DNA from 2 places in the Mesorhizobium sp. M1334 genome. Region 1 is predicted to be linked to the other one. Evidence: riboswitches for the same ligand, from Rfam matches in the RefSeq annotation. Region 1 holds a riboswitch; the other holds the start of a gene.
The links. Region 1 has a riboswitch for S-adenosylmethionine ahead of NKH17_RS01905 (O-succinylhomoserine sulfhydrylase). Riboswitches for the same ligand answer to the same signal wherever they lie in the genome.

Region 1 (5,503 bases):
CATGCACAAGAAGCTCAGCACGGACGGCGAGGAACAGCTGACCGATTCCATGAAGATGTTCCGCATGGGGCTTGAGGGCGGCAAGCCGGCGAAGGGCCAGATCGGCGTGCAGCCGGAATGGTTCTACAAGGGCAACGGCACCATGGCGGTCGCGCCCGGTGCGGCGCTTATGTCGCCGGCCTTCGCCCAGGATGCCGGCGAGGAGCCGGAGATCGCCGGGATCTATGTGATCGGCGACGACGGCGCCCCGTTCCGCGTCGGCTTCACCCTGTCGAACGAGTTTTCCGACCACGTCACCGAGCGTGTAAACTATCTCTTCCTCGCCCATTCCAAGCTGCGCAACGCTTCGTTCGGCCCGGAGATCCTGATCGGCGACCTGCCGTCCGATATCCGCGGCGCTTCACGCATCCTGCGCGACGGCAAGCTGCTTTGGGAAAAGCCGTTCCTGTCGGGCGAGGCGAACATGTCGCACACCATTGGCAATCTCGAGCATCACCACTTCAAATACTCGGCCTTCCGCCAGCCGGGTGATGTGCATGTACACATGTTCGGCACGGCGACGCTGTCCTTCGCCGACGGCATCAGGACCGAGGCCGGTGACGTATTTGAAATCGAGGCGCAGGATTTCGGCCTGCCGCTGCGCAACCCGCTTGAAATCGAGCAGCCGGTGAAGGTGGCGGTGAAGGCGTTGTAAACTGGTGACAGAATTGAGGAACGAAAATGAACGGCCTGCGGATTGGCACTGTGTCCCTAAGTTTAGTCCTGTTCCTCGCCTTTTTCTCCCCGTCGGCTTACAGCGCCGGACAACGCAGCGCAAAATCCTATCGCGAAGCCCGGATGTCGATGACTAACCGGCTTCTGGCCACCGGCTATTCGAAATCGCAAGTGAGCTTTCTGATGCGCAACGCGGATCGCATGACGTCCGCACTCCGCGCTGACAGACTGAACGACAATGGCAGAGCCTGCGGTATCGACTCCGCCAGAGCCCATGTGCTGGGATGTCTCGGCAAGCAGTTGTTCCCCTTGCAGTCCAGCTCAAGCGCCTCACTTGACGACGAGAAGCAAACCAGAGGATTTTGGGGGAAGAAGCGATTGGCAGTGCGAGAACTGCTCTTTGTCGGTCAGTTTCATGGCTGCCTTGGCGCCGCGAAAGAATATCTGTTTCGCGGCTGACGGCTTGCGAACAAGATCATCGCGCGGCGCGGAAATGCTTGGACAGTTTCAGACCCTGCGCCTGATAGTTCGAGCCGAGATCTGTGCCGTAGAGCGCCTGCGGCCGTTTCAGCATGTGCTCGTAGACCAACCGTCCGACGATCTGGCCGTGGTCGAGGATGAACGGCACTTCGTGGCTACGCACCTCGAGCACCGCCCGGCTGCCGGTGCCGCCCGACGCCGAATGGCCGAAACCCGGGTCGAAGAAACCGGCATAATGGACGCGGAACTCGCCGACCAGCGGGTCGAAAGGCGTCATTTCGGCGGCGTAGAGTGGCGGCACATGCACCGCCTCGCGCGACACCAGAATATAGAATTCGTCCGGATCGAGCACCAGCTCGCCGGCACCGCTCTTGTAGAGCGGCTCCCAGAAATCGACGACATCCTGCGCGGCGCGCTTGTCGACGTCGACCAGGCCGGTGTGGTGCTTGCCGCGATAGCCGACCAGCCCGTCCTTGTCGCCGTCGAGATCGATCGACAGCGCGATTCCCCCGCCTGAGATGTTGGGTGGTTCGGTGGCGACCAACATTTCGGCGCGGTGCAACTCGTGCAGCTCGCTTTCCGACAAGAGCGCATTGCCGGTGCGGAACCTGATCTGCGACAGCCGCGAGCCGGTCCGCACGACGATCGGGAAAGTGCGCGGGCTGACCTCCAGATAGAGCGGGCCTTCATAGCCGGCAGCGATCTTGTCGAACTCGTGGCCACGGTCGGTCATTACCCGGGTGAAGATATCGAGCCGTCCGGTCGAGCTTTTCGGGTTGGCGGAGGCGGAAATATGGGCGGGCAGCGCCAGGCTTTCGAGCAGCGGCACGATGTAGACGCAGCCGGTTTCCAGCACGGCACCTTCGGCGAGGTTGATCTCGTGCAGCTTCAGCCGGTCGAGCTTGTCGACAACCCTGTGGTCCGGGCCGGGCAAGAAGGAAGCACGCACTCGCCATGCCTTGTCGCCGAGCCTGAGGTCAAGGCTGGCCGGCTGGATCTGATCGGCATCGAGCATGCGCGGCGACTTCAGCGCGCCCGTCTGGAACAGCGCGGAAATATCCTGATCGGGAAGAATGCCTGTCTGCCGCAAGGGTCTGGCTCCGTTCGAACGCCGGGCGAGGTCTTGTTCTGTCGCAGGTCCGACCGTGGACGCCTTTGGCACCTGCTTGGTACAACCCTCTTAATCATGCCGGCAATTGACGCAAGCGTGGCGCGGGTCTAAAGCTCGTTATCCCGTGGTGATTTGGCCGGTCGGCTTGCAGCCACGTTAAACAAGTCGCTAAAGGACCGTCGGGCCGCAAGGCCATATGGACCGGTTGCGACTTTCGCGGCCGGTTTTTTGTTGTTTGGACCAATTTTGGTGTTTGGATGGAATGATGACCAAGAAGCGCGACTGGAAGCCTCAGACCGCACTCGTGCATGCCGGGACGCTGCGTTCCGGCTTTGGCGAGACCTCCGAGGCGATGTATCTCACCCAAGGCTATGTCTACGAGACGGCGCAAGCGGCGGAGGCCCGCTTCAAGGGCGAGGAGCCGGGCTTCATCTATTCGCGCTATGCCAATCCGACGGTCGACATGTTTGAGAAACGCATGTGCGCGCTGGAAGGAGCCGAGGACGCGCGCGCCACGGCATCCGGCATGGCGGCGGTGACGGCAGCACTGCTGTGTAGCGCCAAGGCGGGCGACCATATCGTGGCGGCGCGCGCGCTGTTCGGCTCCTGCCGCTGGGTGATCGAGACGCTGGCGCCGAAATACGGCATTGAGGCAACGCTGGTCGACGGCACCGACATCGCCAATTGGGAAAAGGCGGTCAAGCCAAACACCAAACTGTTTTTCCTGGAAAGCCCTACCAATCCAACGCTGGAGGTAGTCGACATTGCCGCCGTCGCGGCACTTGCCAATTCGATCGGCGCCAGGCTGATCGTCGATAATGTCTTCGCTACGCCCTTGCAGCAGAAACCTCTGCAGCTCGGCGCCCACATCGTCGTCTATTCGGCCACGAAGCATATTGACGGCCAGGGGCGCTGTCTTGGCGGCATCGTTCTGTCGGACAAGAAATGGATCGACGAGAACCTGCATGACTATTTCCGCCACACCGGCCCAAGCCTCTCGCCCTTCAATGCCTGGACGCTGCTGAAAGGCCTGGAGACGCTGCCGCTACGCGTACGCCAGCAGACGGAAAGTGCCGGCCGCATCGCGGATTTCCTGGCCGAGCGCCCGCAAATCGCCCGCGTCATCTATCCCGGCCGCGCCGACCACCCGCAAGCGGCCGTGGTCAAGAAGCAGATGTCGGGCGGCTCGACGCTGATTTGCTTCGATGTGAAGGGCGGCAAGCAGGCGGCCTTTGCCTTCCAGAACACACTCGACGTCGTGCTGATTTCCAACAATCTCGGCGACGCCAAGAGCCTGATCACCCATCCGGCGACGACCACACACAAGAACTTGACTGATGAAGCCCGCGCCGAGCTCGGCATCGGACCGGGAACGCTCAGGCTGTCAGTCGGCCTTGAGGACGCCGACGACCTGCTCGAAGACATCGAGCAGGCACTGAGAGTTGCCGGATAAGGGCTGGCCGAACAGAGGCAGCGGGGACGTGCCGATCAGGCGCCGGACGGGGTCTCTTCCAGCTCCGCGACAGTCTTCGTCTGGATAGTCATCACGTTGCCGCGCCAGTCGATGGCGCCGCTCAGCCATCCGCGCGCCCAAATGACGGGAAGCATCAGGTCTCGTGCCATCATCGCCGGGATCGTGCGCGGCGACAGGTGCCATCCCTTGGTCGAGGCCAAGGCGCATTCCGGCAGGTAGGCCGCGACCAGCACGGCGATGGCGGTTGCCGGCAGGCTGCCGCCGGCGTCAGCCGCGGCGATCAGTGCAAGCACTAGCGGCGGTGCCGCGCCGATCAGGATTTCGGGGGCAAAGAACAGTGCAAAGGTGACGCGGCGCAGCCGCGCCCAGCGCGCCTGCCGCGACCAGATCTCGCCAAGCGTGCGCCGGCCGAGCGGCTGTTCGAAGGGAGAGGCGACAAGATTGACTCGCAGTCCGAGCCCGTTGACCAGCTTGGTCGCGGCGGCGTCCTCGGCGATCTCGGCGGCAAGCGCGCGGATGCCGCCATTGGCATCGAGCATCGGCTTGTTCCACAACATGCTCTTGCCCTGGGCGAAGCCGAGGCCGAGCGCCTCTCCAGCGTACTGCCAGCGTGCCTGCAGCGTGTTGAGAAAGGCGCATTCGACCTCCCCCCAGAAGCCGTCCGGCCGCGAGCCGATCGGCGTCGAACAGACGAGGCCGGTGTCGTGCCGCCACGCCGCCATCAGGTGCTGGACGTAATCGCTTGGCATAAGCACGTTGGAATCGGCAAGGATGACCCAGCGATAATGCGCCGCCTCCCAACCCTTCACGCAATTGTTGAGTTTTGGATTGCCGCTGATGCGGTCGTCACCGATTAGAAGGCGGGCGCGAATAGCTGGAAAGCGCGCCATTGCGGCGGCGATCGGCTTGACCACCGGGTCGTCGGCATGGGCGACGCAGAAGATGAGTTCATAGCGCGGCCAGTCGAGGGAGAAGGCGCGCTCCAGCGTCTCTTCGGCAAACGGCTCGACGCCGCGCGCCGGGATGACGATCGATACCGGCGGCGCGTTGGCCGCGGGCGGTGCAATACTGGCTGGTCGCTTCAGCTTCTGCGAAGCTAACAAGATGCTGGCGAGATTTGAAAGAAGGAGGGCTATGGAAAGGAGGGCGGCTGCGAATGTCGGTTCCATCGAGATCTGGTCACTCCAGAAATGCCGGCCGCATGACAGCCGTTTTCAACAATTCGACAGAACGCTGAGTCGTCCGGCACAAGCCTGCACACCATCATTGTCATGTGTCACTCAAATGACATTGTTTTTCGGCACCTGCGCTTGAGATCGGGCAAGAAGATGCTGCGCATCGTTGACCAAACTGCGCTGAGCATCGAAAGTTCCATCTACATTGCTTTGGAGCAGTTTATGTACAGCGCCGTCACCCGCAACATCGAAGTGCAGGTCAGGCCGTTCTATCTGGAGGATCACTCCGACCCGCCGCAAAACCGCTATGTCTGGGGCTACCAGGTGACCATCGACAATCAGTCGGATGAGTTCGTGCAGCTTCTGTCACGCTACTGGCACATTACCGACGGTACCGGCAAAGTCGAGGAAGTGCGCGGCCCGGGGGTCGTCGGCGAGCAACCCGGACTCAACCCCGGCGACAGCTATCAGTATACGTCTGGATGCCCGCTCTCGACCCCGTCCGGCATCATGGTCGGGCACTACACAATGCGCAACAAGCGGGGCGAG
Region 2 (5,503 bases), on a different contig from region 1:
GAACTGCGCGCATCACCGTTTCCGGACCGCTGTCGGTCGATGACGACGGTCTCATAAATGCCGATCTGACGATCAAGCTCAATGATCCAAAGGCCGTGGCGGCGATCCTTGCCACCGCCATCCCCGAGCAGAAGAAAGAGATCCAAACCGGCTTTGCCGGACTGGCGCTGCTCGGCAACCAGCCGTCGATGCCGCTGAAGATCGTCAGGGGCAAGGCCTCGCTCGGCTTCATCCCGCTCGGCAAGATCAAGCCGCTTGACTAGGCGGTCGGGACTGCGATCGGCCTGCCGCGGCTTATCCCTTCGGCGGGTGTTCGACTGCCTGGCGACCGAAATCCGGTACGTCGATGTCCTGGCCGGCCTCGATGATCGAGCGGCGGACGGCGCGGGTGCGGGTGAACAGGTCGAACAGCTTTTCGCCGTCGCCCCAGCGGATCGCCCGCTGCAGCGAGGACAGATCTTCCGAGAATCGCGCCAGCATTTCGAGGATGGCGTCCTTGTTGTGCAGGCAGACGTCACGCCACATGGTCGGGTCGGACGCCGCGAGACGGGTGAAGTCGCGAAAGCCGGAAGCCGAGTATTTGATGACCTCGGACTTGGTCACCGACTCCAGATCGTCGGCGGTACCGACGATGTTATAGGCGATGATGTGCGGCAGGTGCGAAACGATGGCCAGCGTCATGTCATGATGCTGCGGGTCCATCGTGTCGATGTTGGAGCCGCAGCGGCGCCAGAATTCCGAGAGCCTTTCCAGTGCCGCGGGATCGGTGCCGGGCAGCGGCGTGAAGATGCACCAGCGGTTCTCGAACAGTTCCGCAAAACCGGCATCTGGTCCCGACTTTTCGGTGCCGGCCAAAGGATGGCCGGGAATGAAGTGCACGCCATCAGGCACATGCGGCTGCATCTGCGCGATCACCGATGCCTTGGTCGAGCCGACATCGGTAAGGATGGCGCCCTTCTTCAGCGTCGGCGCGATTTCCGCGGCGACGGTACCCGAAGAGCCGACCGGCACCGAAACGACGACCAGATCGGCATCGCGAACCGCCTCTTTCGCATCCATCGTGTAGGTGTCGCCGAGGGCGAGTAGGCTCGCCCGCGCCAGCGTCGCTTCGCTGCGCGTCGAAATCGCGACTTGGCCGGCGAGCCCCTCACGGCGGATGACGCGCGCCAGCGACGAGCCGATCAGGCCGATGCCGACCAGCGCGATCTTTTCGAACATCGGTGAGGTCATGGTGTTCTAGCTTTTCAGGAATGTCGCGAGTGCTGCGACAACGCCGCGGTTGGCCTCTTCGGTGCCGATGCTCATGCGCAGCGCGTTCGGAAAACCGTAGCCGGAAACGCGCCGCAATATGTAGCCGCGCGCACTGAGGTAGTCATCGGCGGCCGCCGCCGAATGCTTTTTGTCCTCGGGAAAGTGGATAAGGATGAAATTGCCGACACTCGGCGTCACCCGCAGACCAAGCCCGCTTAATTGCTCGGTCAGCCATGCCAGCCAGGTCTCGTTATGCGCCACGCTGCGCTCGATATGGCCGCGGTCGCGGATCGCCGCGATACCGGCCTCGATAGCCGTCGCATTGACGTTGAAGGGTCCGCGCACGCGGTTGATCGCGTCGATGATATGCATTGGCGCATACATCCAGCCGATCCGCGCCCCGCCCAGGCCCAATTTGGAGAAAGTGCGGGTCATGACCACGTTTTCCGCGCTGCCCACCAACTCGACGCCGGCTTCATAATCGTTGCGCCGGACATATTCGGCGTAAGCTGCATCCAGCACCAGAAGCACGTTTCGCGGCAGGCCGGCATGCAGGCGGCGCACCTCCTGGAACGGCACGTAGGTGCCGGTTGGATTGTTTGGATTGGCAAGGAAGATGACCCTGGTGCGCGGCGTCACCGCGGCGAGGATCGCATCGATATCGGCGCGTTCATCGGTCTCCTTGACCGTCACCGGGACGGCACCGGCCGACTGTATGTAGATCTTGTAGACCATGAAGCCGTGTTCGGTGATGATCGCTTCGTCGCCGGGCGCGAGGTAGGTCTGCGCCAGCAGGCCCAGAATCTCGTCGGAGCCGTTGGAACAGACGATGTTCGCCGGGTTGAGCCCGTGCACCTCGGCGATCGCTTCCCTCAGGCGCCTGGCGCTGCCGTCGGGATAGACCGCGAGCTTGTCGGCGACCGCGCGCGCGGCCTCTATCGCCTTTGGCGAAGGGCCGAGCGGGTTCTCGTTCGACGACAATTTATGGACGTTGGCGACACCTTCAGGCGCCGCGCTCTTGCCGGGCACATAGGCTTCGATGTCCATGATGCCGGCGCGGGGCCTTGGACGTGTCTGATCCGGTATCTGGCTCATTCCATGAAATCCGTCGAGATTGCCTCCATCCGGAGGCCGCAGCGGAAATACAAGCCGTGGCCCGGAATGTCGAGGGGCGGCAATTCGGGATCAAGAACTTGCCGTTGACGAAGCCATGCGTCGGTCCTAGAAGAGCAGCGAAAGTTCCGTGGTGATTTGGCCGGTCGGCTTGCAGCCACGTTAAACAACTTGCTAAAGGGCCGTTTGCATCTTGTAACCGGCTTTGCGAAGGCATGGCCGGTTTTTTGTTGCCCTGGCTGGTTGTTGCCCAGACCGGCGGTGGACAACTGAAGGCCGGGCAAGGAGATGTGATGGTCGCTTTGCGCGCGCGAAAAACCAACAACGAGGCCGACCAGCCGTCGAGCCCGGTGTTGCGTTTCGGCGCCGACAAGCCGCTCAAGCTCGACGCCGGCACGCTGCTGTCGCCGTTCCAGATCGCCTACCAGACCTATGGCACGCTCAACGACGAGCGCTCCAACGCCATCCTCGTCTGCCATGCGCTGACCGGCGACCAGCATGTCGCCAACACCAATCCCGTGACCGGCAAGCCGGGCTGGTGGGAAGTGCTGATCGGCCCCGGCAAGATCATCGACACCGATCGTTTCTTCGTCATCTCGTCCAACGTCATCGGCGGCTGTCTCGGCTCCACCGGCCCCGCCTCGACCAATCCCGCCACCGCCAAGCCCTACGGGCTCGACCTGCCGATCATCACCATCCGCGACATGGTGCGCGCGCAGCTGATGCTGGTCGAGCATTTCGGTATCGAACAGCTGTTCAGCGTGCTGGGCGGCTCGATGGGCGGCATGCAGGTGCTGCAATGGGCCTCGAGCTATCCCGAGCGCGTCTTCTCGGCGCTGCCGATCGCCACCGGCGCCCGCCATTCTTCGCAGAACATCGCTTTCCACGAGGTCGGCAGGCAGGCAGTGATGGCCGACCCGGACTGGCATGGCGGCAAATATTTCGAGCACGGCAAGCGGCCGGAAAAGGGGCTGGCGGTGGCGCGCATGGCCGCTCACATCACCTATCTGTCGGAAGCAGCGCTGCACCGCAAGTTCGGCCGCAACCTGCAGGATCGCGAAGCCCTGACCTTCGGCTTCGATGCCGACTTCCAGATCGAGAGCTATCTGCGCCATCAGGGCATGACCTTCGTCGATCGCTTCGATGCCAACTCCTATCTCTACATGACCCGGGCGATGGACTATTTCGATCTCGCCGCCGACCATGGCGGCCGGCTGGCCGATGCCTTCGCCGGCACCAAGACGCGCTTCTGCCTGGTTTCGTTCACCAGCGACTGGCTGTTCCCGACCGAGGAGAGCCGCTCGGTCGTGCACGCGCTGAACGCGGCCGGCGCCTCGGTATCGTTCGTCGAGATCGAAACCGACCGTGGCCACGACGCCTTCCTGCTCGACGAGCCGGAACTGTTTGCCGCCATCAAAGGCTTCATCGCCTCGGCGGCGCGGGCCAGAGGGCTCGGCGCATGACCCCGAAAAGCTGCAGACTTTTCGGATCAGGATCACGCGCCAGGCATCAGCGCATGACCCCGAAAAGTTGCAGACTTTTCGGATCAGGATCATGCGCCAGGCAGAAGGCGAGCCCATGAGCGTCAACCGCGCCCAGCGCGTCGACCTCGAGGTCGTCGCCGATCTCATCCCGCCGCAGTCGCGGGTACTGGACGTCGGTTCCGGCGACGGCCTGTTGCTCGAATTGCTGCAGGCGACCAAGAAGGTCGACGGTCGCGGGCTGGAACTGTCGCAGCGCGGCGTCAACGAATGCGTGGCGCGCGGCCTGTCGGTCATCCAGGGCGATGCCGACAAGGATCTCCAATTCTATCCCGATAAGGGCTTCGACTTTGTCGTTTTGTCGCAGACCTTGCAGGCGACCCGCAATCCGAAATTGGTGCTCGACGAACTGCTCAGGATAGGCAACCGCGCCATCGTCTCATTCCCGAATTTCGGTCACTGGCGGGTGCGCTTTTCGCTGCTGTTCAACGGCCGCATGCCGGTGACCAAGGACCTACCCTATTCCTGGTATGACACCCCCAACATCCATTTCTGCACCATTCGCGACTTCGTCAATCTGTGCGACGAGCTTGGCGCGACGGTGGAAAAGGCAACCGCGCTCGACGCCAACGGCCAGCGGATCGGCTTCTCCATGCCTTGGTGGTTCTGGAACTTTTTCGGCCAGCAAGCGGTATTCCTGCTGAAACGATAAGAGCCAATCGTCGCAGATCGTCCCCTTCTTCGAGAACGTCGGTGGCCTTGTGCGGGTGCTGGACGCCATCGACCAGGACCACGTCGGACTGAGAATTCTCGGTGCGCAGCGGCAAGATCTCCTGATAGGCGGGCGAGCGGTACCATGCACGCACCTGCTGCATGTCTGGAAATTCGATCATGACGAGGTGGCCCGGCCAGGTGTTTTCAACGACTTCCACCTCGCTGCCATGCACGATGAAGCGCCCGCCAAACGGCTCCAGCGTGGCATCGATCTTGTGCAGGTACTCGACGATCTGCGGCCCCGGCGTGACCTGGCGCATATGCGCGACGGCGTAGGCGGTCATGGCTGTACTCCCTGGTGGTCGAAGCCGGACAACCGGCTTGATGGGAGCAGTTTGCCGAGACCTTGCGCGTTGGTCGATTACCCCCGCGGTAATGACCCTGAATACAAACCGACGCGCCTCTGCCGTTGCTGCCCCGAACAGGGCCGTGCGCGAGCCCTGCTGTCACCTGAAAAATATTTCCCCCTGGCACCGATGATTTCCACCCCCCTGCGCTGTCCTTGTCGATGAGGGCGCCTGGATGGTCCGGCGGCCGGGAACAGAGAGGTGATCCATGGGATCGTTGCAAGGTCAGAATGTTGTAGTTGTCGGAGGCAGCCGTGGGGTCGGCCGCTCCATCGCGGAGGCCGCCCTCAACGAGAGAGCGACGGTGCTGGCCGTCGCCCGCGGAAAACAGGCCCTGGCGCAATTTGCCTGGGAGGTCTCGGGCGTGAAGACGCTCGCGGTCGATGCGACGGTGGACTCCGCCCCCGATAAGGTCTTCGCCGCGCTGGAGCCGGACGTGCTGGTAATCTGCGCAGGCGCGCTGGCCCCTTCCGCGCCGCTGCACGAACAGAACTGGAAGGCGTTCTCCGCAAATTGGGACACGGACGTCAAGGCATC

Region 2: another riboswitch for S-adenosylmethionine. It lies ahead of metX (homoserine O-acetyltransferase MetX); the one in region 1 lies ahead of NKH17_RS01905 (O-succinylhomoserine sulfhydrylase).

Annotation. Positions count from the first base shown of each region.
Region 1 is NZ_JAMYLM010000001.1:383,962-389,464, forward strand. It holds gene araD1 (AraD1 family protein) at 1-694, shown strand, start outside; gene NKH17_RS01895 (hypothetical protein) at 721-1,173, shown strand; gene NKH17_RS01900 (2'-deoxycytidine 5'-triphosphate deaminase) at 1,190-2,284, opposite strand; SAM riboswitch at 2,420-2,497, shown strand; gene NKH17_RS01905 (O-succinylhomoserine sulfhydrylase) at 2,568-3,758, shown strand; gene NKH17_RS01910 (glycosyltransferase) at 3,794-4,948, opposite strand; gene apaG (Co2+/Mg2+ efflux facilitator ApaG/CorD) at 5,177-5,503, shown strand, end outside.
Region 2 is NZ_JAMYLM010000002.1:477,325-482,827, forward strand. It holds gene NKH17_RS05745 (DUF2125 domain-containing protein) at 1-263, shown strand, start outside; gene NKH17_RS05750 (prephenate/arogenate dehydrogenase family protein) at 295-1,230, opposite strand; gene hisC (histidinol-phosphate transaminase) at 1,237-2,346, opposite strand; SAM riboswitch at 2,485-2,562, shown strand; gene metX (homoserine O-acetyltransferase MetX) at 2,658-3,827, shown strand; gene metW (methionine biosynthesis protein MetW) at 3,943-4,557, shown strand; partial or broken gene NKH17_RS05770 (DUF1330 domain-containing protein) at 4,586-4,903, opposite strand; gene NKH17_RS05775 (SDR family NAD(P)-dependent oxidoreductase) at 5,175-5,503, shown strand, end outside.